2 regions of the Carnobacterium iners genome follow, and region 2 is predicted to be linked to the other one. Evidence: riboswitches for the same ligand, from Rfam matches in the RefSeq annotation. Region 2 holds a riboswitch; the other holds the start of a gene.
What was found. Region 2 has a riboswitch for FMN ahead of ribD (bifunctional diaminohydroxyphosphoribosylaminopyrimidine deaminase/5-amino-6-(5-phosphoribosylamino)uracil reductase RibD). Riboswitches for the same ligand answer to the same signal wherever they lie in the genome.
Positions count from the first base shown of each region.

Region 1: it holds a riboswitch for FMN, as region 2 does, so the genes downstream of both, B9Y54_RS08760 (ECF transporter S component) here and ribD (bifunctional diaminohydroxyphosphoribosylaminopyrimidine deaminase/5-amino-6-(5-phosphoribosylamino)uracil reductase RibD) in region 2, are expected to answer to the same signal.

Region 1 covers NZ_FXBJ01000002.1:1,817,553-1,833,367, forward strand. The annotation lists gene lysA (diaminopimelate decarboxylase) at 1-97, shown strand, start outside; gene B9Y54_RS08730 (N-acetyltransferase) at 113-550, shown strand; gene B9Y54_RS08735 (segregation/condensation protein A) at 554-1,321, shown strand; gene scpB (SMC-Scp complex subunit ScpB) at 1,325-1,906, shown strand; gene B9Y54_RS08745 (pseudouridine synthase) at 1,951-2,688, shown strand; gene B9Y54_RS08750 (response regulator transcription factor) at 2,832-3,554, shown strand; gene B9Y54_RS08755 (HAMP domain-containing sensor histidine kinase) at 3,563-5,368, shown strand; FMN riboswitch at 5,446-5,568, shown strand; gene B9Y54_RS08760 (ECF transporter S component) at 5,706-6,311, shown strand; gene B9Y54_RS08765 (YpbB family protein) at 6,445-7,515, shown strand; gene B9Y54_RS08770 (RecQ family ATP-dependent DNA helicase) at 7,505-8,950, shown strand; gene B9Y54_RS08775 (LysM peptidoglycan-binding domain-containing protein) at 9,013-9,615, shown strand; gene cmk ((d)CMP kinase) at 9,691-10,365, shown strand; gene rpsA (30S ribosomal protein S1) at 10,561-11,790, shown strand; gene der (ribosome biogenesis GTPase Der) at 11,981-13,294, shown strand; gene B9Y54_RS08795 (HU family DNA-binding protein) at 13,587-13,862, shown strand; gene B9Y54_RS08800 (hypothetical protein) at 14,270-14,470, opposite strand; gene B9Y54_RS08805 (hypothetical protein) at 14,756-15,067, opposite strand; gene B9Y54_RS08810 (tetratricopeptide repeat protein) at 15,601-15,815, shown strand, end outside.
Region 2 covers NZ_FXBJ01000002.1:1,489,790-1,505,604, reverse strand. The annotation lists gene pbp4 (penicillin-binding protein PBP4(5)) at 1-97, opposite strand, end outside; gene B9Y54_RS07305 (beta/alpha barrel domain-containing protein) at 156-866, opposite strand; gene B9Y54_RS07300 (glycoside hydrolase family 73 protein) at 1,667-2,323, opposite strand; gene B9Y54_RS07295 (M15 family metallopeptidase) at 2,362-3,189, opposite strand; gene B9Y54_RS07290 (hypothetical protein) at 3,415-3,960, opposite strand; gene B9Y54_RS07285 (Gfo/Idh/MocA family protein) at 4,117-5,085, shown strand; gene B9Y54_RS07280 (HAD family hydrolase) at 5,127-5,792, opposite strand; gene ribH (6,7-dimethyl-8-ribityllumazine synthase) at 5,802-6,263, opposite strand; gene B9Y54_RS07270 (bifunctional 3,4-dihydroxy-2-butanone-4-phosphate synthase/GTP cyclohydrolase II) at 6,306-7,499, opposite strand; gene B9Y54_RS07265 (riboflavin synthase) at 7,518-8,171, opposite strand; gene ribD (bifunctional diaminohydroxyphosphoribosylaminopyrimidine deaminase/5-amino-6-(5-phosphoribosylamino)uracil reductase RibD) at 8,198-9,301, opposite strand; FMN riboswitch at 9,427-9,541, opposite strand; FMN riboswitch at 9,696-9,810, opposite strand; gene B9Y54_RS07255 (RidA family protein) at 9,936-10,319, opposite strand; gene B9Y54_RS07250 (D-serine ammonia-lyase) at 10,442-11,776, opposite strand; gene B9Y54_RS07245 (PTS sugar transporter subunit IIC) at 11,858-12,937, opposite strand; gene B9Y54_RS07240 (helix-turn-helix transcriptional regulator) at 13,287-13,952, shown strand; gene B9Y54_RS07235 (DUF1002 domain-containing protein) at 14,082-15,059, opposite strand; gene B9Y54_RS07230 (CBS and ACT domain-containing protein) at 15,244-15,815, opposite strand, start outside.

The sequences.
Region 1 (15,815 bases), 330 kb from region 2:
GATATTTGTTGAGAATGGCAGTGATTTTTTAGCTATTCAAAGGGAAACTTACAATGACTTAATGAGATTAGAGCACTCATTGTTATCAAACAACTAAGCAAGAGGTTGTTACATGAATAAAATCTTTATGGGGGGTAAACAGAATATGTTACTCGATTATAAAAATAATTATGAGAAGATTACAATGGGTCTATTATCATTTATACCTGATTTTAAAGATGTTGATCGACTTAAATTTGAATTAGATTGGTATCAACAAGAAGAAAACCGGAAAATTTTTTTATGGCGTGGAGAAGAAACACAAGATATGATAGCTGTAATAGGTGTTGAGGTTGATGATGAATTCGTTTTATTGCGTCACATTTCTATCAATCCCTCTTTTCGTAATGAAGGGATCAGTTATAAAATATTAGAAGCACTAGATAGTCATTTCTCCAATCAAAAAATTATCGGAACAATAGAAACAGCTCAGTTAATTATTAAGTGGGAGCAAGAAAAAAATAAGAGGTCTCACTTATTAGCTGCTGATACTAACCAGGAAGAAGAATAAGCAATGTCTAAAATTAATGTGAAAATTGACGCTTTTGAAGGTCCGTTAGATTTGTTGCTTCACTTAATCCAGCGAATGGAATTAGATATTTACGATATTCCAATTGCTGAAGTAACCGCACAATACTTTGCCTATATCAAAACGATGAACGTGTTGAAATTAGATGTTGCTGGAGATTATTTAGTCATGGCAGCAACTCTAATGGCCATTAAAAGCAAACTGCTCTTGCCTAACCAAGAAATAATTCTGGACGATGACGCATTAGATTATTTTGAAGAAGGACAAGATCCACGTGATGCTTTAGTTGAGCAATTGCTAGAATACCAAAAATATAAAAAAGCCGCGGTTGTATTAAAAGATAAAGAAGAAGAGCGGAATCAATATTACACGAGAGAACCACAAAATCTCGAGTTTCTCCAACAAAATATACCCTTAGAACCAATGGAACTGACGACAGATGATTTAGTTGTTGCTTTCAATAAATTATTAACAAAACGTTTAAATAAACGGCCCCTTCAAACCCGAGTTATGGCAGAAGAAACAACGATTACTGAGAAGATGGCCTTTATTTTAAGTCAACTTTCTTTGACGACTCAAAAAGATGGGCTATTATTTTCTAATCTCTTTGTTGAGCCGACAAAAAAAGAGATGGTTGCAACCTTCATGGCCATGCTTGAATTAATTAAAGAAAAATCAATTGTTTTTAAACAATCTAAAAAATATGGAGAAATTTTTGTGTACTCAACAAAAAGTAAGGATGAGAGGGATTAACGGATGAATGAAACAGCAGCCATTGAAACTTTGCTTTTTGTAGCAGGAGATGAGGGGTTAACTTTAAATGAGATGGCTGCCCTTTTGGGTTGTTCGACGCAGCATGCCTATCGCTTATTAATGGAGTTACAAAAAGAATGTGAACTGTCTGAGAAACGTGGTCTAACTTTGTTAGAAGCTGGTGAACAGTACCAACTAGTGACTAAAAAAAATTATGCTGATATCATAAGAAGCTATGCTATTTCGCCGCTATCGACTAATTTGTCACAAGCGGCCCTTGAAACGTTAGCTATTATCGCTTATAAGCAACCTTTAACACGAATGGAAATTGACGAAATACGTGGTGTTCAAACGAGTGGTTCACTTCAAAAACTAGTCATTAGAGGGTTAATTGAAGAAAAAGGTCGTGTAGAAGGTCCTGGACGTGCTATATTGTATGGGACCTCTCATTATTTTTTAGATTATTTTGGCTTAAAAAAGTTAACTGAATTGCCAAAATTACCAGAGATAGCAGAAATGGAACAAAATTTTTCAGAGAAAGAATCAGATTTATTTTTTGAACGATTCAACGAACAATTTTCATAATACACAAAACAAAAAATTGAAATGTTAAGGAGTAGTTAAAGACGATGGAAAGATTACAAAAAGTAATGGCACATGCAGGAATAGCTTCTAGAAGAAAGTCTGAAGAACTAATTGTTAAAGGCCATGTAAGAGTGAATGGGAAACTTGTTACAGAATTAGGTGTTCAAGTAGGAAACTCAGATAAGGTAGAAGTTGATGGTGTACCGATTGATCGTGAAGAGCCTATTTATTTTTTATTAAATAAACCAAGAGGAATGATCTCAGCTGTTTCAGATGACAAAGATAGACGAGTGGTAACCGATTTGTTTACTCACGTTGAGCAGCGAATTTATCCAGTCGGTCGTTTAGACTACGATACAACGGGTGCTCTTATTTTGACTAATGATGGTGAGCTTTCACAAATGTTGATGCATCCTAAGTTTCACATCGATAAAACGTATGTGGCTAAAGTCGAAGGAATGATAGACAGACGCTCACTAAATAAGCTTGAAAATGGTATTACAATTGAAGGTAAAAAAACATCTCCAGCGAAAGCAAAAATTCTTTCAGCAGATAATGATAAAAAAATGTCTATGGTTGAATTAACTATCCATGAAGGTAAGAACCAGCAAGTTAAAAAAATGTTCAGAGCTATTGGATATCCTGTACAAAAACTTAAAAGAGAAACTTACGGAACATTAAACTTAAATGGTCTACGTCCAGGCGAATGGCGCGAACTTAAGTCTTTTGAAGTCAACCAACTTCGTAATTTAGCAAATGAAAGTAAAAAAGAACTAAATTAAACGATAAGCTTCAGATGACACTCTTGTTGTTGTCTGAAGTTTACTTCTGCATACATAATTCATATCTCTGTATGCGGACTAGAAATCGTGTATAATATAATGAATAAAGAACAATTTTTTAAAAAATAGGAGGTGCAGTATCGTTGGAAAACGAGAGACTTAACTTATTAGTTGTTGATGACGAAGAACGGATTCGACGCTTATTAAAAATGTATCTTGAAAAAGAAAATTATATCATCACTGAAGCAGATGACGGAGAAAAAGCATTAAATTTAGCAATAGAAAATGAGTATGATTTAATTCTTTTGGATCTTATGTTGCCTAAGATGGATGGCCTTGAAGTGGCTGAAAAATTGCGAGAGGTTAAAAATACCCCAATTATGATGTTAACAGCAAAAGGGGAAGAAATGAATCGGATTCAAGGATTTGAAGCCGGCGCAGATGACTATATCGTAAAGCCGTTTAGTCCTAGAGAAGTTGTTTTACGGGTATCTGCAGTATTAAAAAGAACTCACGTTGAAAAAGAACAAGAACAATTAAATCCAGATTTAATTGTCACATCTAATATTGAAATTGATAATCAATCTCATCGTGTACTAGCCGACGGTAGTCTAGTTAATCTCACTCCAAAAGAATACGATCTTTTGTTATATCTCATTCAATCTCCAAATCAAATTTTTGGAAGAGAACAATTGTTGAGAGAAGTCTGGAAGTATGAATTTTTTGGAGATCTAAGAACAGTAGATACACATATCAAAAGATTGCGAGAAAAATTAACCAAAGAATCAGAAGCAGCTGCAAAAATGATTGTAACAGTCTGGGGATTAGGCTATAAATTTAATTCTTATTCTGAAGGAAAAAAGTAGGTTAGACGATGAATAAAGTAAATAACTTAACCATTCGGATTTGGTTAATTACGGTACTACTTTTAGGATTTTGTTTTATTGCCACAACAGAGCTGTATAGTCATGTGTATCAAAATAATATACAAATGAACTATATTTCTGATTATGAAAAAATGATTCAAACAATCGAAAAACGGCTGGCAGATGACCAAAATGTTACCACTGCAAGTATGGATAATTTTAAAGCGCACGATTCTCATCTATTTATGTCTCTTCACATTGAGGGAGAACCCGTTTTAAATTTTTCTAAAGAGTCACAGAGTTTTTTCTTGAGCTACAAAGATAGTTTGTTGACTGATGCAAGTATAAAAGAAGCTTTTATTAATAAAGAAGATACACAAGTTGTTAGCGATAAAATTCGTTTTGAAAATACAAGTGGCTTGTTTATTTTTAGAGTTAAGAATCTGGTCATTGAGGGAAAAAAAGCTGTTCTTTATTCGGTTGTAGATTTATCTTTTTTAAATGAGGCCGAACAAAAAATGAATAGTTGGATTTTAAGTATTTTTGCTGTTTATGGACTTTTAGCTGTTTTATTCTTGTATTTTTTACAAAAAAATTTAGGTGAACCGCTAAATAAGTTGAGAGATATTGCTTTTGACTATGCAAAAAATGATTTCAATCAAAAAGCGTCGGTAAAATACAAAGATGAACTATCACAATTAGCTTTAGCAATGAATAAAATGAAAAAATCGTTTGAGACAACAGGAGCAGCGACTAGACAAGAAAAAGAACTTCTAGAGAAAATAGTTGCTTCTATTTCAACCGGAATATTGTATTATAATCAAGAAAAAACACTTTTAATGTCCAATCCATTAGGGGAAGAATTTCTGCGTAATTGGGATGCCTTTGAAAATGTAAAAGATTACCAATTACCTGAATTTTTAGCAGATAAAATAGATAAAGTTATTGAAAAATCAGAAAAAGTTTATGATGACCTTATGATTAATGATTTTTATTTCCAACTATCTTTGGTTCCTTTATTTGACGAAGATATGAAAAATGTTCGTGGAGTCTTAGTTTCATTAAAGGAATTAACAAAAGAACGACACTTAGATAAAATGAGGGTAGACTTTATTAGCAATATTTCTCATGAATTGCGTACGCCTTTAGTCATGATTCAAGGGTATAGTGAAGCGATTATTGATAATATTGCTGAAACAGATGAAGAAAAGCATGAAATGGCGATGATCATTAGTGATGAAGCGAAACGAATGAATCGTCTTGTTAATGAAATGCTTGACTTATCTCGTATGGAAGCTGGTTATATCGATTTAATTATTGAAGACATCTTTTTAGAAGATTTCTTTAAAAATATATTATCATTATTTAAGCGATTTGCTAATGAAAACCATGTAAAATTATTACTAGAAATTGATCCAGAGATTCGCACTTATCCAATGGATGGCGATAAAATGAATCAAGTTTTTGTTAACCTCGTTCATAATGCTATTCATCACTCATCGACAACTGAACGAGATGGTGCAGAAGTAATGATTCGAGTCCAACTAGATAAAATAATCGACGAAGTCCAGATGGAGATTGTTGATAATGGCCCCGGTATTTTAGAAGAAGATATGCCTTACGTATTTGACCGCTTTTATAAAGCAGACAAATCTCGAGTGAACAACAACTCTAATAAGGTTGGAACAGGTATTGGGTTGTCTATTGTTAAGACCATTATCGAAGAACATGGTGGTTATATTGAAGTTTCAAGTATGATAAATAAAATAACAACCTTTAGAATTCACTTTCCATATTCAGATAACACTATCTAATAGTAAGTGGAGCTTGCAAATAAAGATAATATAGCTTATACTAAAATAGTACAAATGTTGTACTAATAAAATAGACGATTCGTCTTCAGGGGCAGGGTGTAATTCCCGACCGGTGGTATAGTCCACGAACTAGATAGCATTTCTAGTTGAACTGGTTTAATTCCAGTACCGACAGTAAAGTCTGGATAAAGAAGATGGGGCTTATTTGAATATAATACTGTTCACATGCTCTGTTTAATTTTTCTGAAGAGAAATTAGACGAGCGTATTTTTTATAGTGTTTTTTTTGGTAGGCCCAAGAATGCTCAAGCTGATGAGTCCTTTCAGGAGGATTTTTTATGCAAACCCGTAATACAAAAAAATTAGTCGGTGTATCTATGCTTGCTGCAGTTGCATTCGTACTAATGTTTTTCGCTTTTCCAATCATACCAGGCGTCACTTTTTTGAAAATCGATTTTAGTGATATTCCCGTTCTGTTAGGTATGTTTTTATATGGACCAGTAGCAGGAATAGCCGTAGCGGTTATTCGAACCATTCTTCATTATGTGCAAACGGGCGGAGATGCGGGTTACCCAATAGGAGACACAGCTAGCTTGATAGCTTCCTTGGCGTATACATTACCCATTTACTACATTATGAACACGAAAGCTGAAAAAGCTAAAAATGTTGTTTTAGCTAACGTACTAGGAACGGTATCATTGACCACCGTATTATCTTTATTAAATGCTTATGTCTTAATCCCACTATACTTTTTAGTGTTGAACTTTAGTGTTGGACCAATACAAAAGTATGTCTTTTATGGGGTTGTACCTTTTAATTTAATCAAAGGTATCGTCGTTAGTACAGTCTTTATTGCCTTATACAAAAAAATGAAACCTTGGATAATTAAAAACCAAGTGAGTCAACTTACAGAAACGAGCTACCTAACATTAGAAAAAAAATAACAAGGAAATGATTTCGTATCTCTTACGAAATCATTTTTTTATTTACTTTAAATAAATTTTTAAGGAATTTATAGTGATTTTTTGGTATATTAAACGTGTATTATAAAGAAAATTAAAAAGGAGTTGTGCTGTTTTGAATAGGCTATCTTATCTTGATTATTTTTATTTATCTTTGTTTTCAAAAACGTATTCAAAAAAAGCTTCTACTATTTACCATATTTTTACTGGTAAAAAAACGGCATCAATCCTTTATAGCGCTGAAAGGTATCACCTAACTTATGTTTTTGCCTTATTTCCAAAATTAAATCGCAGTCAATTTAATAAGAGTATAGAAAAACTAGCTCATTTGAATCACCTTTCACAATCAGGAGAAAAAATGGAGTATTATTTATCAGATAGCGGAGAAAAAGAATCTGTTGGGTTTTTTAATAGCCACTATTATCCTAAACAGTTAAATTACCTTCAAAATGGGCTTGCACTCAACCATTTTTGGCGTACACTTCAATTGATTACACAAGTTTTATCTGAAGTTAGGCATAAAAATAAACTGTATACTCCAATAGAAAAAGAATGGGAAAAACAATATTGGCTCAAACTTTGGCTCAAAAAAAGCAATAAGGATAAACAAGAACTAGCAGTAATATTTGGTAATGAATGGATTTTGATTTTGAATGAACTGCCTTTAATTAACGCTGAAATACTAACTGCTAATTTATCTGGTCATAATAATACGGGCAAGACTCAAAATCAGTTAGCTGAAGCATATAAAAAAGAGGCGATTGAAGTTCATTTGATTGTGCTTGATTCGCTAGCTTGCATCGGGAAAATAATAGAGCAGTATCCTAAAAAAACGCCATTATTTTTTTCAATCTATAAAGAGATGTTGCAAACTCATGTTGGGACAACTACTAGTGCTATTTTGACGAAGCAGTATTTATTAGGAGGTTATTCAGTTGAAGATACTGCAAAGTATCGGCAACTAAAACTAAGTACAATCAATGAACATGTTATTGAAATAAGTATTATGGATCCTTTATTTGATTTATCAGCAATTTTACCATTAGATAGATTTAAAGAAATTGAGCAACTGTTAAAAGAAACACCTGCTCTTACATACCAAGAAATGCTTGAAAAAAAGCCGGAAGTTCTTTTTTTATGGTTTCGCCTAGCTCAAATAGAAAGGAATCGAAATAGTGACGAATGAGGAAAAGATTAAAGATATTTTGCTTCACCAGTTTGGTTATACTTATTTTCGTGAAGGACAAGAAGAAGCTATTTTAGCAGCTTTGGATGGAAAAGATACACTAGTTATGTTACCGACAGGTACCGGTAAATCAATTTGCTATCAAATAACAGGATACTGCTTAGAAGGGATTGTCTTGATTGTTTCTCCTCTGCTTTCATTAATGCAAGATCAAGTTGATCAAATGAAACGGATGGGAGAAAAAAGAGTCACTGCATTGAATAGTTTAATGAGTAGTGAAGAAAGAAAATGGGTTATGTCTCATTTAACTGACTATAAGTTCATTTTTTTATCGCCAGAAATGTTGCAACAAAAGTATGTTTTAGCTAAACTCAAATCGTTAACGATTAGTGTAATGGCTATTGACGAAGCTCATTGTATCTCTCAATGGGGAATGGATTTTAGGCTAGAATACTTAGGATTAGGGATGGTCCGTAAAGAATTAAATAATCCATTAACGATGGCTTTGACAGCTACAGCAACTGAAGTCGTTCGCGAAGAAATTTTAACCTCTTTATTTTTAGAGCAAGATAAGACGACTCAAATTCTATACTCTGTTGATCGTCCTAATATCGCCTTAACAACAATAAATTGTTCCCACGATAAGGATGAACAATTATTAAATCAAATTAAAAATTTATCTAAACCTGGTATTATTTATTTTTCAAGTAAGAAAAAAGCAGATCAAATAGCTTCATGGTTAAAAAAAGAAACAAGCTACACTGTTGAAAGCTACCATTCAGATATCATTAATGAAGATAAAATTAAGATACAACAGCAATTTATACAGAATGAAATCGAACTTATCTGTGCAACAAGTGCCTTCGGAATGGGAATCAACAAAGAAAATATCCGCTTTGTCATCCATTATCATATGCCCGCTAGTGTAGAGTCTTATTTACAAGAAGTAGGAAGATGTGGCAGAGACGGACAGCAAAGCATCGCTGTGTTGCTTTTCGAAGCAGGTGACCAATTCTTGCAAAAAAGGCTGCAAGAACAAAGCTTACCGAATAATGCGATGTTAGAATATGCGTATCGCCATAAAAAAATACCTGAGGGAAGTTGCAGTGAGACCCAACAACAGTTGTTAGAAAATTATCTCTCATCAGGAACACCGATTAATCAAGCTAAATCTCAAATACTTGGTAGAGAACGTCAAAAAGATCGGCAATTAGAGTATATGGTGCACTATAGTCAAACCACTGACTGCAAAAGAAGTTTTCTTCTTTATTATTTCAATGAGAAATTAATTAAGAACCCATCCTATTGTTGCTCTAGTTGTGGCTTAGACCAAGAGTTTTATGATAAAATAAAAGAAAAAGAAAAACTAACTCATTTTTCTATCTCAAAAAGTTGGAAAGAAAAGATAGAAGAGTTGTTTTTACTATCGGAATAAGGAAGACAAGATTCTTTAAGTTATGGTACAATAAAATCTAATATATTTAGGAGGAGTACTTTATGTCTAAAAAAGATTCTAAAAATAACAAAGACAATGAGGTCTGGACACGGAAATTTGAAAATAATGTAGACGATGAAAAAGATACTTCTTTAAGAGGAGCCAGGAAAAAAGCTGAAAGAGGTATTTCTCCAGTAGCTACGTCTCTTATTATTTTTTTGGCCTTATTGTTTATTTTACCAATAGCTACTTATACGTTCATTCTAAATGAACGAAGCGATGAAGAAGGATTCAAAGCTAATGAAGATAGAGTAACTATCACAAAAAGTAGCAGCAGTGAAAAACTAAGTTCCAAAAAGAAAGATTCTGCTTCTGAAAAACCGACATTATCTGTATCAACAGAAGAAGTTATTGAAAAAGCACCAGAACAGCCTGCACCAGTAGAAGAAAAGCCAATAGTTACGGAACCTGTAGCCCCTGTGACTCCAGAACCTGAAGTAAAAGAGCCTGTTGTAGAAGAAACTAGTAAGACCTATACAGTCGTTGCGGGAGATAACCTCTATCGGATTGGATTAAATCACGGGATGACAACTGCTCAATTAAGAGCCTTAAATGGTTTAACTAGCGATAGCGTGAGTGTTGGAACGGTGTTAAAAGTAAAATAGGGGAATAACTTAATTAACTAAAGGCCGTCTTTGGACGGTTTTTATTTTGAAAATAGAAAGAAGGTAGTTTTAAGAATGACGAACAAAATGATGATTGCGATTGACGGACCAGCTTCTGCTGGTAAAAGTACGGTAGCTAAACTCTTAGCAAATGAACTAGGTTACATCTATTGTGATACTGGTGCAATGTATCGTGCATTGACTTATGAAGCTTTACAAAAAGGAATAAATTTAGAAGATGAAGAAGCTTTGATTATTTTATTAGAAAAAAATGCTATTTCTTTTGAACCTACTGAAAAAAACCAAAAAGTTTATTTAAATAATAAAGAAGTAACGGAGGCCATTCGTCAACCTGACGTAACAAATTCTGTTTCTGCCGTAGCTGCACACAGTCAAGTCAGGAAAGAATTAGTAAAAAGACAACAAAAAATAGCAGATAAAGGTGGGGTCGTTATGGATGGGCGAGATATAGGTACAACGGTCTTACCCCATGCAGAAGTGAAAATTTTTCTAATCGCCAGTGTTGAAGAAAGAGCTGAAAGACGTTACAAAGAAAATAAATTAAATGGGATTGATACTCCTTTGGAACAATTAAAAAAAGAAATCTCAGATCGAGACTACAAAGACTCACATAGAGAATCTTCTCCTTTAACTAAAGCAGAAGATGCCGTCTTATTGGATACAACTAGTTTAGATATCCAACAAGTTATCGGAAAAATTAAAGAAGTTGTTAGTTCAAGAATTAGTTAAATTTTTTTAAATTAAATCGTCTCTTTCTATCTCAAAATGAGTGAACAGCAGGATAATAAAAATATTTGGTTAAAAAACAACTTGTAAAGATAAGAGTCAGGTCTATTTTTGTAGGCCTTATTCTGGCATTTTTTTATGATATTAGGTAAAATGGAATAAGAAAGAGTTATTTGGGTAAATTAGGAGGACAAAAACATGACAGATCAAAAAGACAAAAACGAAGGATTAGAACAAGAATCAATGTTGGAAGCTTTAGATAGTGTGCAAGAAATTCACATTGGTGATACTGTTAAAGGGGAAATTTTGAAAATTCAAGATAACAAACAAGTAATTGTTGGGATTCTTGGTGGAGGTGTAGAAGGTGTAATTCCTAACAATGAGTTATCTGCCGCACCTTTTGAAGATGTTACAGAGATTGTAAATGTTGGCGATATCGTTGACTTAGTTGTAATCAAAGAAATTAAAGAAAAAGAAAACGGCAGCTTTTTACTTTCTAAACGTCGTATTGATGCTAAACAAGTATGGGAAAAAATTCAAAAAGATTTTGAAGAAGGCACAATTATCGAAGCACCTGTGAAAGAAGTTGTTAAGGGTGGATTAGTTGTTGATGCAGGCGTTAGAGGATTTGTACCGGCATCAATGGTAGACATTCAATTTGTAGATGATTTTTCAGCATATAAAGGAAAAATACTTGCATTTAAAATAATGGAAATAGAACCTAGCGAAAATCGTTTAATTCTTTCACATAAAGCTGTTTTGCAAGCTGAAAGTGACTTGAATAAAAAGAAAGTTATGCAAGAATTGAAAGAAAATGATACCGTCAAAGGGAAAGTCGCTCGTTTAACAAACTTTGGTGCTTTTATTGATTTAGGTGGAGTTGACGGATTGGTTCATATTTCCCAAATTTCCTATGATCACATTAAAAATCCAGCAGATGTCTTATCGATAGGACAAGAAGTAGATGTTAAAATCCTTTCCGTTGACGAAGAAGCTGGCCGTATCTCCCTATCTATTAAAGATACGTTGCCTGGACCTTGGGATAATATTGAAGATCGTGCAGCAGTAGATACTGTTTTAGATGGTAAAGTTAAGAGATTAACAAGTTTTGGGGCATTTGTTGAAGTCTACCCAGGTGTAGAGGGACTTGTTCATATCTCTCAAATTTCTCACAATCACATTGCTACACCTCACGAAGTTTTAAGTGAAGGCCAAGAAATTAAAGTCAAAGTGCTTGATTTAAACACTGAAAATCAACGTTTATCATTAAGCATTAAGGCATTAGAAGATAAACCACAACAACAACCAAAACCACGAGAAGAAAAGTATGAGATGCCAGAAATGGACTCAGGATTTACTATTGGGGATATCCTTGGAAATCAACTTTCTGATATTACTTCTGGCAAAGAAGATACTGACCAAAACTAATTTAATCTAAACAAACAATAAGACATGTGGCAGATTCTTTAGCTACATGTCTTTATTTTCCTGAAAATAAGAATAAAAGGATGAAGTTTGTTAATTAAAGCGGTTTCATTAAGCAAAAGCTTGCAAATTCAAGCTCTGTTCTATAAACTAACTAAAGAAATAAGAAATTAATTAGAAGGAGGCTAAAGCAATGGCAAAACCAGTTATCGCCATCGTTGGTCGTCCAAACGTAGGAAAATCAACAATTTTTAACCGAATCGTAGGCGAACGTATTTCAATTGTAGAAGATATTTCAGGAGTAACTAGAGATCGTATTTACTCTCAAGCTGAATGGCTAGGCAAAGAATTTAATTTGATTGATACAGGTGGAATTGATTTAGGAGACGAACCATTCCTTGATCAAATAAAATACCAAGCAGAAATTGCAATGGAAGAAGCAGACGTGATTATCTTTATTACAAATAGTCGAGATAGTGTAACAGATGCTGATGAAAATGTCGCAAAAATTTTGTACCGTACAAAAAAACCTGTACTATTAGCAGTAAACAAAGTAGATAATCCAGATATGCGTGCCGAGATTTTTGATTTTTATACGCTTGGATTAGGTGAACCATACCCTATTTCAGGAAGCCACGGATTAGGTATAGGAGACTTACTTGATGCAGCAATCGGTCATTTCCCTGAAGAAGAAGAGGAAGAATACGATGACTCAGTTATAAAATTCAGTCTTATCGGCCGACCAAACGTTGGTAAATCTTCTATTATTAACGCTATGTTGGGTGAAGAACGTGTTATCGTATCAAGTGTAGCAGGAACAACTCGTGATGCTATTGATACACAATTCACAGATAACGAAGGAACAGAATTTGTCATGATTGATACAGCCGGTATGAGAAAACGCGGTAAAGTATACGAATCAACTGAAAAATACAGCGTCATGAGAGCACTTAGAGCGATTGAACGTTCGGATGTTGTTTTAGTTGTATTAAATGCTGAAGAAGGCATAAGAGAGCAAGACAAAAAAGTTGCTGGCTATGCACATGAAGCTGGTAAGGGAGTTATCATTGTTGTAAACAAATGGGATACTCTTGATAAAGACAACAATACTGTCAAAGATTTTGAAAGAGACATTCGTAGCGAGTTTGCGTACTTGAGCTATGCACCAATCGTATTTGTTTCAGCTGTTACAAAACAGCGCCTAAACAAATTACCTGAAATAATCAAACGAGTAAGTGAGAATCAACGTTTACGTATTCAATCATCTGTTTTGAACGATGTGATTTTAGATGCTGTGGCAATGAATCCTACTCCAACAGATAAAGGTAAGAGATTGAGAATTTTCTACGCAACACAAGTAGCAATAAAACCACCAACATTTGTTGTATTTGTAAATGATCCTGAGATGATGCATTTTTCTTATTCACGTTTCTTAGAAAATCGAATCAGAGACACCTTTGTTTTTGAAGGAACTCCTATACGAATCCTTACACGTCAAAGAAAATAATGGTTAAAAAGAAGAAATGAAAAAGCAAAAAAAGACATTTTAACATATTTATCAAGGTGTTACAAATAATAATCTATTTTATGTAAAAAAGCTAATAAAATAGCAAGGAATAGATTAAAATCATTGCAGTAACAGTATTTGTATGATATCTTTTTAGATGAAATGTAATTTGCAACATCTAAAACAGCATTTCGACTATCTTCATTTTTGGACCACTCAAAAATGATATTATGATTTTTATTTGCTTCGTAAAAAAAGCATCTATTTTTCTTTTCGAGGAGGTGAAATATACATGGCTAACAAAGCAGAATTAATCGAAAACGTAGCAACTTCAACAGGTTTGACTAAAAAAGATGCAACAGCAGCAGTAGATGCTGTCTTCGAAACAATCCAAACAACTTTGAGCAAAGGTGAGAAAGTTCAAATTATTGGTTTTGGTAACTTTGAAGTTCGCGATCGTGCTGCACGCAAAGGACGCAACCCTCAAACAGGGGAAGAAATCCAAATTGCTGCAAGCAAAGTTCCAGCATTCAAACCAGGCAAAGCACTTAAAGACGCAGTTAAATAATAAAAAAATAAAGACCCTTGAGAAATCAAGGGTCTTTATTTTTTTATTATTTAACTAGCAAAAAACTAGCAGAATTTTAACCTGCTAATTTTGAACGAGTACATTAGTCTAGTTTTCATAGAAGAGGATTAATTTCATTATCTTTTGACCAATACAACCTAGAACAACTTTTATGGGTATTCTCTTTTTGGATAATAAGAAGAGATAAGCTTGTTTAAAGATATGAGTGGCTAAACTATCATTGTTTCGTTTAACTCGTTCGAGAGCGCGCTTAAATGCCGAATTAGATCGATTCTTATCTAAGAGGTCTATTTTTAATACCGAAAAGGTCACTTCTTTTCAACTGGTCAGTTTTTTTGAGTTGAACCAACTAATTTATCTGATTTCACAAATGGCTAAAGCGCTATTTATTTAAAAAGATCAAATATCGAAAAGCTCGTTTTCTTATAAACTTTATTGTAAGCAGCTTTCTTAGGATTCTTTATCCAGCCCATTCCTTTTTTGCCGTAACCAGGTATAACAGCTTTTTTAAAAGCTCGTTTCGCTCTACCTGTCGTTCTAGCTGAAATAGATTTTTTAATGCTTGGCTTTCTTAATCCGAATTTCATTTTCCTCACTCCTTTTCTTCAGTTACCTTTTCTTCAGTTACCTTTTCTTTGATTGTTTGTAGTGGTAATAGAGTTCATTAGGGTACAATTACGAATTGCATGTTGTAAAATAAGTTTGCCTTAAAAAACAGGACTAAAAGGACTGCTCAAGAGAGGTTTCAAAATAATGGATTTTATTTTTCAATTAGTAAAAGAGCCAGCAAAACAGATCATTTGCTGGCTACAAGTTAGTAGAATTATTTGTTTGAAAGCATTTATTCAAGAGAAAGAAGCTGTTAGGTCGTTTTATTCGAACTCTAATTCAACTAACATCTCATCTAAATTCTCGATAGATTCGGTCTTTTCGATATATTCAACCCATGATTTGTAAGGATCAGAAGAATTTTCTTTGACGACCCATTTAAATTTATCGTAAACATTTTTCATTAATTCTAACCATAATTTGTCAACGGCCCGGTCCAACTTTGTTTCGTTCCATTTTTTTGCAGGTGCTCGTCTACCATTTCGAGCTTCTTGATCAACTAAAGCTTTTTGATAAAAAGCATCTTTAGCACTTAAATTTTGTTCCATATATTCTACAAATTCTTTAAAGTTCATTCATATTCACCACCTAGTAGATTTTAGCATTGTCGCTAACTTACATAAGTTAACTACATCTTTTAGCCCATTAGGAAAAATTTAGCTTACACTATCCTTTAATAATTTTAACATAAAATAATTAGCTTTATACTTGAATTTAAAAATAAATAAATGAATGAAAATCTATTGATAAAATTAAATCTAAGTAAAAATCCTTTGTACTAAGTATTTAGATTGGTTCAATATTAACTAAATTACGAGAGGATAGATCATAAAAAGAAGTTACTGATTTAGCAGAAATAAAGGAGTGGCTACTAATTGATACACTACAAAAATGATCAATAAACTCTGTGGAAGAAAATTTTAAAGATAGTTTAAATGTTGTATGCAACTAATTAGTAGAGGGAGATAGAGTTTACTAATTCAAAACAAAAATCCTTTTTAACTAGTAAGTTTTCCTATCGTAAACATTTGTTCCCAAATGAAACAGGAATTATGTTAAAATCAATAGATATAAAATGAATGAAGGTTTATGAAAGAGGTGGGGTTATATGCATAATGGAAATAAAATGATTGAAGCTTTAGAAAACAATCAACTTGAAGAAGCAAATGCATTTTTTGCACAATCTTTAGAAGTGGATTCTGATGAACAACTTTATGATTTGGCCGATAACTTATACCATTTAGGTTTTTTAGAAGAAACAAAACAGATTTACAAACAATTATTGGAAACATACACTGAAGATGATGAATTAAAGATTGGATT
Region 2 (15,815 bases):
CTCCTACGCCGATTATTGTTATGAGAATCAGACTCATTGCAACAATGATTTTCCACGACGGTTGCTTTTTCTTTTTATTGCGTTTTATTGTTTCCACTCATTTACCTCCTTTTTTACTTTGTTAGAATTAAGTAGCTGGACCTTTTAAGGTACTTTCATTCGTGATATTCAGAATCCTCTGCTTTTTCTTCTTCTTGTTTACGGTATTTCTTCATTTTTTCACTAAATAGTTCCCCGTTACTTGGTGGTGTATAAGTGATAGCATTGGCTCCTGCTTCTATTGTTCTTTGGATGCTTTCTAAAGTTGGTCCACCCGTTGCTATAATTGGCAATTCCGGGAAAGCTTGACGGATTTCTCTGACAATATTAGCGGTATTCGCTGCACCACTGATATTCAAGATATCGACTCCTGCATCTATTTTTTCTTGAATATCTGTAAATTCTGAAACGACTGTCAAGATAATTGGAATGTCAACTATGCCATTTACCTCTCTTATTGTGCTTAAAGGTGTGGGTGAGTTCAAAACAACACTGATACAGCCGTGTGCTTCAGCGAACAAAGCAATATTGGATGATCTAGGACCGTGAGTCAATCCTCCACCAACTCCTGCAACAACAGGCATGTTCGCTACCGTTGTGATGCCGTTGACAACCGCTGGATGAGGTGTAAATGGATAAACAGCTATTATCGCATCTGCATTATTATTCATAATAATCGCAATATCCGTTGTAAATATAAATGAGCGAATTCGTTTACCATTGATAACAATTCCACTCGCTTTTCTTATAATTTCTGGCACTTTAATGTAATCTCTTCTCAAATCTGTTGTAATTTTTGGAGCCTTTTTTTTAACCTGTTTTTCCATTTACTAACCTCCTAGTATCTTTATACCTTTTACGCTAGCTTACTTATTTTTTTAAAGCTCTATCTTTTATTCACGAGTTTAGACGAGTGCTTAACTAATTGTTCTCTACTCGGCTGTTTTTGGATAAGACTAGACAAGTGAAGACTAGTTTTCAACTCACTGGGCTGATTACAGATTATAACAGACAAGTCGAGTCATTTTTATTCTTAACTTGTCTAGATATCGGAATGGTTTTATCACGAGTGATAAAACCAACCATTATTGTCCATGGACCTTAGTTTTATTCACGAGTTTAGACGAGCGTTTAACTAATTGTTCTCTACTCGGCTGTTTTTGGATAAGACTAGACAAGTGAAGACTAGTTTTCAGCTTACTGGGCTGATTACAGATTATAACAGACAAGTGAAGACTAGTTTTCAACTCACTGGGCTGATTACAGATTATAACAGACAAGTGAAGACTAGTTTTCAACTTACTGGGCTGATTACAGATTATAACAGACAAGTCGAGTCATTTTTATTCTTAACTTGTCTAGATATCGGAATATTATCGGAATGGTTTTATCACGAGTGATAAAACCAACCATTATTGTCCATGGACCTTAGTTTTATTCACGAGTTTAGACGAGTGCTTAACTAATTGTTCTCTACTCGGCTGTTTTTGGATAAGACTAGACAAGTGAAGACTAGTTTTCAGCTTACTGGGCTGATTACAGATTATAACAGACAAGTCGAGTCATTTTTATTCTTAACTTGTCTAGATATCGGAATATTGGAACAATAGTTAAAAACTGTAGTTACTTAATCATACTGGTTTAAGTTGTATTGTTCAATTAAGTCCATTAGCTTTACGGAGTAATCTGGATCGGTAGCATAACCGCTATTTTGCAAGGCAACTGCTGCATCCTTATAGTTTGTTGCTGCTAGGACTGTTGCGTATTGATTTGTATTCCAAGTGGTTCCAAAAACGAGTAGTCTAGCATGCTCGTCCATCGATTCTTGCCAACTATCGTATACTTTAAACGGTGCTTTTATTTCAATCCATTCTCCATTAACAAATTCTTTTGTATTCATGACCGTTGTCTGATCGGGGTTACTCCCTTTAATCCCATAAAAATTATTATATTTTACTGAAAGTTCGCTTCTACCCCAATCAGATTCTAAAATCGCTTGAGCAATACTAATACTTGGGAGAATACCATATTTTTCTTTTATCTGTTTAGCATACTCAGCCGTTTGGCTAATAAATTGTTCCTGACTTGCGTTATTTATATTTGAGGACGAATCTGAACTTTCGTTTAGACTTTTTGAACCTAATAAAGCGATTGCGCTAAAAAAAATGAGGCAGATTGTAAATAAACTAACCATTACAAAACTAGGAGACATCCAATAAATAAAAAGATTTTTCTTTTTATTTTTTGAAGAGACATATTTTTTTAGTGGTTTCTTTTTAGACAACTTATCACATCTTTCCTTTTAGTTTAGTTGCTTACTTTTTATTTTCCGGCTTCTTTTAGTAATTGGATATATTCTTCTAAAGACAAGTCATATTTCTCGATATATTTAGCATTTTCAATACCAACATAACGGAAATGCCATGACTCATAGTTAATCCCTGTCTCTGCTTCTTTTCCTTGTGGGAAGCGTAAGATGAAACCATAATCGGTCATATTATCCACTAACCAATGTTGAGAAGCTTGCGCATCGTATTCAGGTATCAACCCTTTTCCGGTTTCTAACCAATCTGAATCTACTATATCAACAGCTAAGCCTGTGTGGTGTTCACTGCCTCTTGGAATAGCAATATAATTTTCTGTTTCTTGAATGGCTTCTTCTTGAGTATAATTTTGGTCAATGTAACGTTGGATGCTACTGTCATAATTTTTTTGTTGTAAATCAATTGAGCGGTAACTAGAAACTAAAACAATCTCAAAACCCGCTTCAGAAGCTTTCTTTAACCAATTTTCATATTCTTGTTTTATCCGTTCATCAATCAGGTATCCATTTGGCAAAACGGTTAGAGGCAAGTCGAGATTGGGGTCAATTAACTGGGAGTTATTGACTAACAGTAAATTCCAGTCAGAAACAGATACATCTGGTAACTCATCTAGCATCTTTTGGTGTTCTTCTTTTTCTTTTATTTGTTGCTCCTCTTCCGGTGTTAAGACTTCGACGGAAGAGTCTACAGCTATTGATTGATTGTCTATCTCTTTTTGAGATTTATTAGATTCGCTTGGTTCATTCAAAAAAGTTTCTTCTATTAATCCGCAACCTGTAATCGTTGTTAGAATCAAAAGACTGCCTGCTATTTTTTTGTAGTTCATTTCAGCAATACCCCATTCTTTTTACTAGTAGCAAAATAAAAAACCTGTTTTCTTTTTACTAAAAACCAGGATTTTTTTGTTCCATTCCATGATAACATTTATTAATAAAATCGTCACAAAAAATTTGGACTTCTTTTATCTCTATTTAACAACTTTTTTAAAAGAATCGGATAAAAAAAAGGCGGGACTTTTGTCCCAACCTCCAGAAAATTACTGAACTCATTCTCAAACAGTATAGTGATCTTCAATATTTTCTTTAAACCATTCCAATAAATCTTGTTTTTCAGTTTCAATTTGCTGTTGGATAATACCTGGTAAACTCAACTCAATGCAATCTTTGTAACTCCAGAAATCATAATTCATCTCAATTTTAAGGATAGTGCTATTTTTCTTACGGTGTTGATTAATTGTTTCTTTTTCATTGTCTTGTTGAAAAGCTAACTCAGCTGCTCCACTATTGACCCATTTTTTAGCTACGTGAAATTTTATTCCCAAGTATTCTTCGACGGGATGCATTTCTACTTCCGGGAAGAAAGTCGCATTTCTAATAACTTTTTGAACGAGCATCCATTCATAATCTGTAAATAAATTTATGATTGACTGTTCATCTTTTGGTTTTAGGCTAATCTCACCCTCTTTCCATCGTTGCCAATTTTCTTGGCTAATGGATAATTGACTAGAGTAAAAATCTTTCTCAGTATGGTAATTTTCCTTTATGGTATATAAAACAATCTGAATAAGTGCTTCTTGCATGATGCATTCCCCTCTCATTGTCATATCCTTCATTAATAGAATAAGTGCTACCCTTATTTTACACGTAACAGCTTTAAAACAAAAGTGTAACGGTTCTCATTGCGTTCACTTCTTTAGCTTGCTACAATGAAAGAAGATAAACAGGGTCCTATCTAAGTATGAAGGAGGAATAAAATGAAAGAATTAAATTGGGGTATTTTAGGATTAGGATCTATTGCTACTAGTTTCGCTACAACTTTTATAGCTGATAATGCAAAAATTTATGCAGTTGGGTCTCGCTCAATCGAAAAAGCTGAACAATTTGCAACAACGTTTGGGATTGAAAAAGCTTATGGCAGCTATGCTGAACTGTTAAATGATCCTGCTATTGATGTTATCTATATTGCGACTCCTCACAGTCATCATGCCAATCTTATTATGAAGAGTTTAGAAAATAACAAGCACGTACTTTGTGAAAAAGCCATTGTTATGAATACCAAACAACTAGATGCTGTTATGGATCTTGCTAAAGAAAAAGAATTGGTTTTAGCTGAGGCTATGACTATTTTTCACATGCCGCTTTATCAAGAACTCAAAAAAAGATCAGTCGATGGATCACTTGGTAAATTAAAAATGATTCAAGTCTCTTTTGGCAGTCTAAAAGAAGCTGATCCAACAAATCGTTTCTTTAATAAAGCCATTGCTGGTGGCGCTTTATTAGATATTGGAACCTATGCTTTATCGTTCGCTCGTTTCTTTTTATCCAGTCAGCCTAGCGAAGTTTTAACAACCGTCAACTTTTTTGAGACTGGAGTAGATGAACAAGCTGGGATTATCTTAAAAAATACTGAAAACGAGCTTGCTACCATCGCTATTACTTTTAGAGCTAAAATGCCTAAACAAGGGATTGTTGCTTTTGAAAATGGTTACTTCACAGTTACCGATTTCCCCAGAGCCGATGAAGCTACCTTAACTTATTCTGATGGGTCAGTCGAACGCATTCAAGCTGGTGATACTTCTCAAGCTTTAAATTACGAAATTTCTCATTTTAATGAAAACGTCCGTACTAAAAAAGATACGAGTTCATTAACGTTAACCCATGATGTGATGGAAATAATGGATACCCTTATAGAAAAATGGGATTTGTCTTTTGATTTTGAATAAAACGGTTCTGGCTTACTTACCCTAGTAGCCGGAATCTTTTTCTATAGCAGTTCTTGTAATTCCTGAATACTGTTTATCCTTATATCTGATTGTTGCATTTCTGCTTGAGTTCCAAAGCCATAATTGCAGCCTATTGTAATCAACTGATGGTAATGCCCAATTTCTAAATCATGGATTCGATCACCAATCACGAGGTATTCGTCTTGGTCCTCACTCTTAATCAGCGAAAATATCTCGTGTTTAGCTATAAAATCAAATTGTTCGGTACAATACATCTCATCAAAGTAACGCTCTAATTGAAAAGTCTCTTGGTGTGCTTGCATGTAGGCTTTACTACAGTTGCTCAAAAAGATTAGTTTGTATCCCTTGTTTTTTAAATTATCTAATGTTTCTAAAGCTTCTGGATACAGCTTTGCTTCTTTTGAAAGAACCTTTTCTAGTAGGGTTTCGCCTATTATTTTTGAAGCAGCCATTTGGTAATCTTCAGCTAAATCCGGCATAAAGTTTTCCCACATCTCTTTGCTGCTATAACCTAGCCACTTCGTTATTTCATCATCTTGCCACTCTCTTGGTTTAGCTTTTTGGTGTGCTATCAGATAACGATAGGCCCGCTTAAAAGCAACAATGTAGTTTTGTCTACTGTCATGTAGCGTCCCATCGTAATCAAAAATAAGTGTTCGTGTAGCTTTCAATCTTGCTTTATCCATCATTAAGCCTTACATCTCTTTCAGTAAGTTCGCCATCTCAATAGCTGAAACAGCTGCTTCGTAGCCAATATTACCAGATTTAGTACCCGCACGCTCAATAGCTTGCTCAATATTATCTGTTGTTAAGACGCCAAATATTATTGGTAAACCGGTATTCATTGAAGCTGTCGCGACCCCTTTTGTCACTTCTGCGCACACAAGATCATAATGTGATGTAGCTCCTTTGATTACTGCTCCTAACGTGATTATAGCATCATAATTGCCCGAATTTGCCATTTTTTGTGCAACTAGCGGAATTTCATAAGCTCCTGGTACCCAAGCAATTGCAATATCCTCTTCTGACATGCCGTGTCTTTTCAAACTATCTATTGCCCCGCTCAATAATTTTGATCCTATAAATTCATTAAAACGTGCGATTACGATGCCCACTTTTAAATCTTTCGCAATTAACTGTCCTTCGAATACGTTCATTATAATTCCTCCATTTTTTTAAATCGTTAGTTTCTCTTATAGTTAATAGTTTAGATAATGATTCATTTCTTCTTGCTTGGTTTTTAAATAAGCCTTGTTTTCTAGTTGAGCTTCCACTTGAAGAGGTACTCTTTCAACAATCGTTAGTCCGTATTTCTCCATACTTTCTACTTTTAATGGATTATTAGTCATTAAACGCAAGTGCGAAACGGACAAATCATCAAAGATTTGTTTAGACTCGTAATACTCTCTCAAATCAGCTGGAAAACCAAGCGCTAAATTAGCTTCGATGGTGTTGTGACCTTGATCTTGAAGGGCATACGCTCTAATTTTATTTACTAAGCCGATGCCCCGACCTTCTTGGCGCATGTATACTAAAATGCCACGACCCGCTGTTGCAATTTGCTCCATTGCCGCATCTAACTGTTGGCCACAGTCACATTTTTTAGAACTAAATACATCACCCGTCAAACATTCAGAATGGATGCGACACAAAACCGGCTCGCCATCACTAACATCCCCCATTACTAAAGCAACATGGTGTTCACCCGTAACAGCATGCTCATAGGCATAAATTTCAAACTCACCATATTTTGTTGGCAGATGCGCTTTAGATTGTCTGAAGATAACTTGTTCTTTATTTTTGCGGTACTCAATTAAATCAGCAATGGTTCCTATTTTTAATCCGTGCTCTTTTGCTAATTCCATTAGATCCTTTCTTCTGGCCATTGTGCCATCTTCTTTAAGAATTTCACAACACAATCCAACTGGTTTTAAACCTGCTAGTTGCATCAAATCAACCGTTGCTTCTGTGTGTCCTTTTCTAGCTAACACTCCCCCATCAACCGCTTCTAGCGGGAACATGTGGCCTGGTCTTCTAAAATCAGTTGATTTCGCTTCATCTGAAACTAGTTTCATTGCCGTTAGCGATCGTTCAGCTGCTGAGATTCCAGTGGTTGTGTCCAGATGGTCTACCGAAATAGTAAACGCTGTTTGGTGGTTATCTGTATTGTCTTGAATCATTTGTGGCAATGCTAACTTCTTAGTATAGTCTTTGCTCATTGGCATACAAATTAACCCTTTAGCGTAACGAGCCATAAAATTAACATTTTCTGTAGTAGCAAATTCAGCCGCACAAATAATATCTCCTTCATTTTCTCTGTCTTCATCGTCTACTAATAAAATATTTTTCCCTGCCTTTAAATCAATTAATAATTCATCAATGGTATTAAACATACGCTCCTCCATTCTGGTCTAATAGAACCCATTTTCTTTTAAAAATCCATGCGTTACATTGCTTTCTTTAGTCGGTTCTTTTGAGCCAAGTCCCAATAACTTTTCGACGTATTTTCCAATCATATCGCATTCAAGATTAACTTTATCACCTGGTTGCTTGGCTAACAGCACCGTTTCTTCACCAGTATGAGGTATAATCGAAACTTGAAACGACTGGTCGTCTACTATTACGACGGTTAAACTAACTCCATCAATAGCTATCGAGCCTTTTTCGATAATGTACCTTAATAAATCCGGACTTGTTTCAACTGTAATCCATACCGCATTATCATCTTGCCTGAAAGCTTTTATCTTTCCCGTTCCATCGATATGGCCACTAACCATATGCCCACCTAGTCTTGTCTCAAGGCTTAGAGCTCGTTCTAAATTAACGTAGCCTCCTGGAGTCAATTCGCCAATGTTTGTTCTTTTCAAAGACTCAGACATCACATCTGCCTCAAAAGAATCGTTTTCTATTTTTGTGACGGTTAAGCATACACCATTAGTCGAAATACTATCTCCAATACGGGTTCCTTGTACGACTTTTCGGCCTTTGATAGTAAGTACTGAACTTTTCTCACCTTTTTTAATCGATTTGATTGTCCCAATTTCTTCAATAATTCCAGTAAACATTTGTTTTCCTCCCATTTAATTTCTTTTTATTTATCCAGATAACCTTCTATCAATATATCTTCTCCAACCATCACGGGATTTAATCGCTTCAATTGAAAAGCATTTTCTAATGAACTGATTCCTTCGCCTTCAACAATTGTCTTCGCATCTTTTCCACCAATGATTTTTGGCGAAAGATAGACGTGAACTTTATCAACAATTCCTTCTTTTAGAGCTGAAAAGTTTAATGTCGCTCCACCTTCCAATAAAATGCTGTCAATCCCCTTAGCGCCTAATTTTTTCATCAATTCGCGTAGATCAACTCTGTTATCCCTTTGGGAAGTCACGATAACCTCAATACCCATTTTGGTTAATGTTGCTATTTTTTCACTACTTGCTCTATTAGTTGTTGCGACAATTGTCTTAGCTTTATCTTGCTGGGACAATACGACAGAGGCTAACGGGATTCTTAGTTGGCTATCCACAACAATTCTAATCGGGTTTTTACCATTTGGAATTCTAGCTGTTAATTGCGGATCATCTTTGATAATCGTATCGATACCTACCATGATGCCAGATAATTCGTGTCGCAAGTTGTGGACTCGTTTCCTCGCTGCTGCGTCAGAAATCCATTGAGACTCACCTGTTACTGTAGCTATTTTCCCATCTAGGGACATCGCACTCTTCATCACAACAAAGGGTTCTTTCGTGACAATGTACTTAATGAAAGCCTCATTTAGTTGGGCTATCTCTTTTTCTAGCACTCCAATGCTAACGAGAATCCCCTTATTGCGAAGTCTTTCAATGCCTTTTCCTGCAACCAATGGATTAGGATCACCCATCCCAATAACCACTCGTCTTATCTTTTTATCTACCACTAAGTCAGAGCAGGGAGGTGTTTTCCCCACATGTGAGCATGGCTCCAAAGTGACGTATAATGTTGCACCAGATACACATTCACTTGCTGATGCAATAGCATTTACTTCTGCATGCGCTTGGCCGAACTCTTCGTGGTACCCTTGTCCAATCACTTTTCCATTCTTAACAATTACAGCGCCCACTAAAGGATTGGGTGCTGTAAACCCTTTTCCTTTTTTTGCTAAGTCTAGCGCCATCTTCATATAAAATTCATCCAATTTTTTCACTCCCATCTACATAAAACCAAAAAATAAAAACCCAAAAGATTGTCTCTTCAGGGTTTTAGCGCATTTTGAATAAGAGAGTGCAACAAATAGCACCGCATACTGGGTATTCGGCTACCTTTGATCTCTTTAAACGCTGTCTTCTTTCATCCAGACTTTAACTGTCGGCTTCGGAATTTAACCGAATCTGCTTTGCAGCTCGTGGGCTTTACCACCGGTAGGGACTTACACCCTGCCCTGAAGACTATTCAATTTTTTGGAAATAGAATACAAAAAAGCCCCAGATAGTAAATCCAGGGCTTTGTTCATGGTCAAATAAGACTAGTGTATCATTGCTTTTTAAACGTAGGATTTTTATCCATCTCAAATAAGATTTCTATAATCATCGTTTTTTCTGCAATCACTTTGTCTTCTTTCATCCAGACTTTAACTGTCGGCTTCGGAATTTAACCGAATCTGCTTTGCGGCTCGTGGGCTTTACCACCGGTAGGGACTTACACCCTGCCCTGAAGACTATTTTGTTTTTATACTGTTAGACTATATGGAACCAATGAGAATGTCAATCTATTTTTTAAGAACATTATTTATTTTATATAGAAAACGTTGTTTATTTTATTACTAACCTATTAATTTATAAGCTGCTTTATTTTTTTAAAACTGCGACAACTTCGATTTCACATAAGCCCTTGAGGGGAAGCTCTTGGACAGCAAAACAAGTGCGAGCAGGTTTATGCCCATTAAACTGTTTGCCATAAGCTTCGTTGAACGCTTGAAAATTTTCCATTGTTGATAAATAACAGGTTGTTTTAACAACATGTTGCAAAGAAGAACCAGCCGCTTCTAGAACAGCAGAAAGATTTTTAAAAGCTTGTTCGGTTTGTTCTGTGATACTTTCTCCAACTAGTTTACCGGATACTGCATCTACTCCGATTTGACCAGCTGGAAAAATAAAATCTCCTGCTTTGATGACTTGTGAATATGGACCAATTGGTTCCGGTGCGTTTTTTGTGTGAATGATTTCTAACATGTGTGTTCCTCCTATGATTTTTTCTCGTACAAGAGAAACCCTCTTGAATTTCATCTTTACTCAGTAGTGTGTCATTTACGATTTACTAAGTCCTGTATTCGTGCTTTCACTTTTAAATTAACTTACTTTTTGCCTTTATTGTAGAAAACTTCCATGTCTTCTTTAGGAACCATACTTCCACCAGTCGCCCATGAGATGTGCGTTGCATTTGACATTTTATCAACTAGGTTGTTGGTTTTCAAGTACGCTTGTCCTGCTTCTGATTGCAACATACGAATAGATCCTGGTAAACCTGCAATTGCAGCTGGCTCTAAATAAATTTCTTCTTGGTCAATCAAAGCTGTTAATAATTTATATGTTTCGTCGTCATCTAACGTGTACGATCCACTAAAGAAATCTTCTAATACTCTCGCAACAAAACCAGATGTCCGTGGAACAGCTAATCCATCAGCAACTGTTAGCCCGTCTAGGCCAATATCTTTAACTGATATCTCATTGTATTTACCAGTAATTAGGCCTAGAAGCATAGAAGGAACGTGTGTTGGTTCAGCAAAGAAACAATGAACGTTATCACCATAAATATGTTTCAAGCCAAAGGTAACACCACCCGGAGAGCCACCAATGCCACAAGGCAAGTAAACAAATAAGGGATGATCTGCATCTACTAAAATGTTGTTGTCGCTTAATTGTTTTTTTAATCGACTTCCAGCGACTGTATAGCCTAAGAATAACTCACGGGAATGCTCATCATCAACGAAGTAACTTGTTGGATCTAAATCAGACTGTTGCCGTCCTTCTGTTACAGCTTTTGTAAAATCAGATTCGTGTTCAATGACTACCACTCCGCGACTTCTTAAAAAGTTCTTTTTCCATAACTTTGCTTCTACTGACATATGAACAATGACTTCAAAACCTAATTTTGCTCCGACTGTTCCAACACTGATTCCTAAATTCCCAGTTGTGCCAACAGTTATTTTAAAACCAGAAAAGAACGTTTTGAATGCTTCACTTGCAAAAATAGCATAGTCTTCATCAATTGATTTCAACATGCCATGTTCTAAAGCTAAATCTTCCGCATGCTTTAAGACTTCATAAATAGCTCCACGTGCTTTTACCGTTCCAGCAATGGGTAGTAAATCGTCTCGCTTCAACCATACTTTTCCTTCAATCGTTCCTTTGTACTCTTCTTCAAGGTAAGCTTTTATATGCGGTATTTCTGTAATAGGTGATTCTATGATGCCATTAGTTGGAGCTGTATCTGGAAAAGCTATTTTTAAATACGATGCAAATCGAGTTAAGCGAGCATCTGCGTCTGTAATATCTGCCTTTGTGATGGAAGACTTTTCTGCGGCTTTTTCGAATTTCTTTTTATTTGGATTAACCCAGAATACTTCTTTTGTTGCTTTGATATCTTGGAATAAAGTTGTTTCTTCTATAGCAGATTTCTTTTCGTCCATTGCTAAGTTTGTTCTCATTATAAAAAACTCCTCTTCTATTATCTGAATTTTTAGTAGCTCGTTGTATTTTGGATACATTTATTATACAATAACCGTTTCTTCAATTTCACTAGTTGATTCTAAAACAGATTCTTTTGTATTTATATTTCCAGACCTAATTTGTTCAGCGGTTTTTATTTTAAAGTTTCTAAAAACATAAGATCCTAGAAAACCTGCAAGGGTACTAACAATCATACATGCAAATGCTGCAATTAATACTTTGCCAGCCGGATTATAAGCAAACATGACGGCAAAGCCAGCTATTGGTGTTGCTGTACCTGGCGTGTTATTGATTAATCCCATTAGAGATATAATGATTCCACTTGCTGCTCCACCGATAAAATTTGTAACATAAATCGGTATCGGATTTGCTGAGATGATATCGGCTTGCGTCAGCGGTTCTATTGCTACTGAGATAGTATCTTTTTTACTTCCAAATTTCATTTTACTAAATAAAACGTAATTTAGAAAGGATGAACCAAAAACAGCCAATGCACCAATAGCCATTGGAACGCCTGTTAACCCTAACATTGCGGTTAAAGCCATGGAACTTAGTGGCGCTGTAGCCACAACTGTTATAATGCCTCCCAAAATTATTCCCATCATAACTGGACTCGTGTCAGCTGTAGCAGTTAGTATTTCACCAATTTGCATCAATGTTGCATCGACTACTGGTGACGTTAACGATCCAATTAAACGAGCAAGCGGTGCTGCAACGACAATAATGACAATCAAATCTAAACCACCGGGTATTTTTTTCTCCATATATAGAATAACAAATGAAATTAAGTATCCAGCAATAAAGCCAGGTAAAATTCCAAGTCCGGATAAAGAAAGACCAACAAGAACAGCATAGACAGGTGAAACTCCCAATGCCAAAGGCACTAAGATTGCTGCGGCAACGCCTCCAAGACTTCCGTTTGCTCCCCCAACTTCTTTTAGGAATTCAATGTTTAGCACATTCCCGAAAAAAGCTAAATGAAAAGCTTCAACCAAGAAACTAGCACAAGCAGCACTAGCTAATGCGCCCATAGCTTTCGATCCTTGAGGTGCTTTGTAGTTGAATAAAGTAAAAAACGCTAAAACCAGCAGTAATAATAATGTCCCAAATAAAATATCCATGTTTTTCCTCCAATGTTTTGTTTAGGTAAATTTTACTTTCAATAAATCTTCACAAACAGTAAGCGATTACAAATAGACGCAAAAATAATTTATACCTGAAAAAGGCTCCTTGACTTTTTTAAATTTATAATTCTTTATATCTTAAATAATAAATTATTATCATAATTACACTTTATAACACTAATTTCTTACTGTCAACACTTTTGATGATAAATTATTATTATTATAGACTATTATTAAAATTCAGTTGTATTTTTCTCTTTCTTGCCTTAAAATCTAATTAAGCTATCATTTTACGCCATAATTGGTAGTTTTATTTTGTTCTATTATAGAAGGGGTTCGTTGCTAATTGGAAAAAGAAATTATTGAACAGTATAAAAAAATTGTCTATTACTTCGGGGAACTTTTAGGTCCAACATATGAAGTTATTTTACATGTCCTTACTTCTGAAAAAGAGTCTTATATTGGAGCTATTGCTAACGGGGAATTAAGTGGCCGCAGTTTAACAAATCCGTTAACTGATTTTGCACTAAATTTAATTGAAGATAAGGTTTATTTAGAAAAGGAGTTCATAACTGGATATAAAGGCACGATGTCTAACGGAAAAGAATTTCGTTCTTCGACACTTTTTATCAAAGACTCAGATGGAAAACTAACGGGCTTATTGTGTATTAATTTCGATATCGATCAATACAAATATATTGCTAAAGATATTTTAGGTCTTGCGCAAATCATCTTACCTTTAAATGATTTAACAGCTGAACATACGAATCCTTATATTGAAAATTTTTCAAATTCTGTTCGAGACATCGTTTTAACAGTCATTGACTCTAAATTATTAAGTCCTGATGTTAAGTTGTCTCAAAATCAAAAAATCGAAATTATTGAAATTTTGGAGGAAAAAGGTGTTTTTCAAATTAAAGGGGCAGTTGTCGAAGTCGCTGCTACATTAACTATCTCCGAAGCTAGCGTTTACCGTTACTTACAAGCCGTTATGCGTAAAAAAGAAGCTTAATAACCAGTAGTGAAATTGAGGCTACGCTATCTTTTAAACGTTAAAATACCCGTATTGAATGGATTCATTCAATACGGGTATTTTTATAATTATTTATTTCTATCTCTTTATTCAGTTGATGATTTAGTATTAATTAAACAATCCAACGATTGCATCAAAGATTTGACTAAAGAAATTCCCCACTCTATCAAGCAGTCCACTATCTTTAGCACCTTGAAGTGCTTCGCCAAATTTTGATTGGACTGAATCGGATAGTTTTAGTAATTGCTCTTTCACTTGTGCTGAGTCAATGGCACTTGTTTGTTGGTATTTCTCAAATAAGCTCATTAATTGATTGATTTGTTCTTGTGTTACTGCATTTTCTAATTGATTGTTTTTTAATGCATCATTTATGATTCGCTCAATGTCTTCTTTGGTTGCTAACTCACCTTGTTTTTCTTTTAAATCTGCTAATTCTTGTTTGATTTCGATAATCGCTTGGTCGAATTTTGCAGGATCGAAGTCAGTCTTATCTATATTCTCTTGCGCAATACCATTTGTCGTTTCTAATTCTTTTTGAGCAACAGCCATCCGGTCTTGATCTAAGTCTTCTCCATTTACATCAAAAGCTTTGTAAATACCTGTCAAGGCGCTTTCCCCGGTAACTTTCTTAACACTTGCTACAACAATTTTAACATCGTTAACCCCTGCTGTGATGGCTGCATTGGCGTATTGGTCTTGGGTAATTTGGGTAATATTTTCCGGTGTTTCAATAGTTACTTCTACACCTTTACCTGAATTTTCTTTTTGGACTAAAACAGATGAAATCATGTTAGCCGTATCCCCTGATCCCTCTTTTAGGTATTGGATTAAATCCTCGCCTGTTACAGCGACGCTTGCTACATTTTCAGGGTTGTTGATTCCTAGTAATTTTTCTGTTTCACTAATTTGGTTATCAGATAAACCACCTCCATATACAAAAGTTGGTTTCCCCCATTTTTCATCTATTATTGTTGTGTCAATATCACCCGACGAAGCTAGCGCGAGTGAGGGCAGGACAGAAACGGTTATTCCTATAAGACTGACGGACGCAACGAGCGCAATACTTAACTTTTTAAGCTTATTCATAGTTGTTCCAACCTCCATTGTTCTTGATTTGTTTTCTTAACTTCCTTCATTTTACACCACATCCATTCTGTTTGTCTCCTATTTAAGACCTAACTCTCTTTTTTTGTCTCAGTAAAAAATAAAAAATCAAAAGAAAAATAGCTTTTTCAATGCTATATTTCTTTTAATCTTTAAAGTAATCAATTTAATTGCCCTCTTTAACGGTTGCTGAACTCACTGTATAGCCTTTATCAGTTAATATTTCTTTGATTTTATCTGTATTAGGACTATCCATTTGAATGACGACTTGAGTGATATCATTTTGTCGATAAACCGCAATTTGATTGATACTAACATGCTCGTCAGCAAGAATATTCGTAATATCTTTTAGAATACCAGAATGGTCTTTTTTGATATCGATGACAACTCGACTGCCTTTGTTGTTGTATCCCATAACGTCGATAAAGGCTCTGAATAAATCTTTGTCTGTGATAATCCCTATAACGTTATCACGATCTTCAACTACTGGCAATACACCGACTTCATTTTTCAGCATCAAATCAGCTGCTTCTTCTAACAAAGCATCCGCTCCAATAGTGATAATTTTTTTGTGCATAATATCTCCAACAGTCGTCTTTGTCAATAAGTAGTTCATTTCATGAATGCTTAAACTAGTAGCCGTTGATGGAGAATTTTCTTGAATAATCTCTTCGGTGATTAACCCAATCATTTTATCTTTTCGAACAACTGGTAAACGATGGAATTTATGTTCTTTCA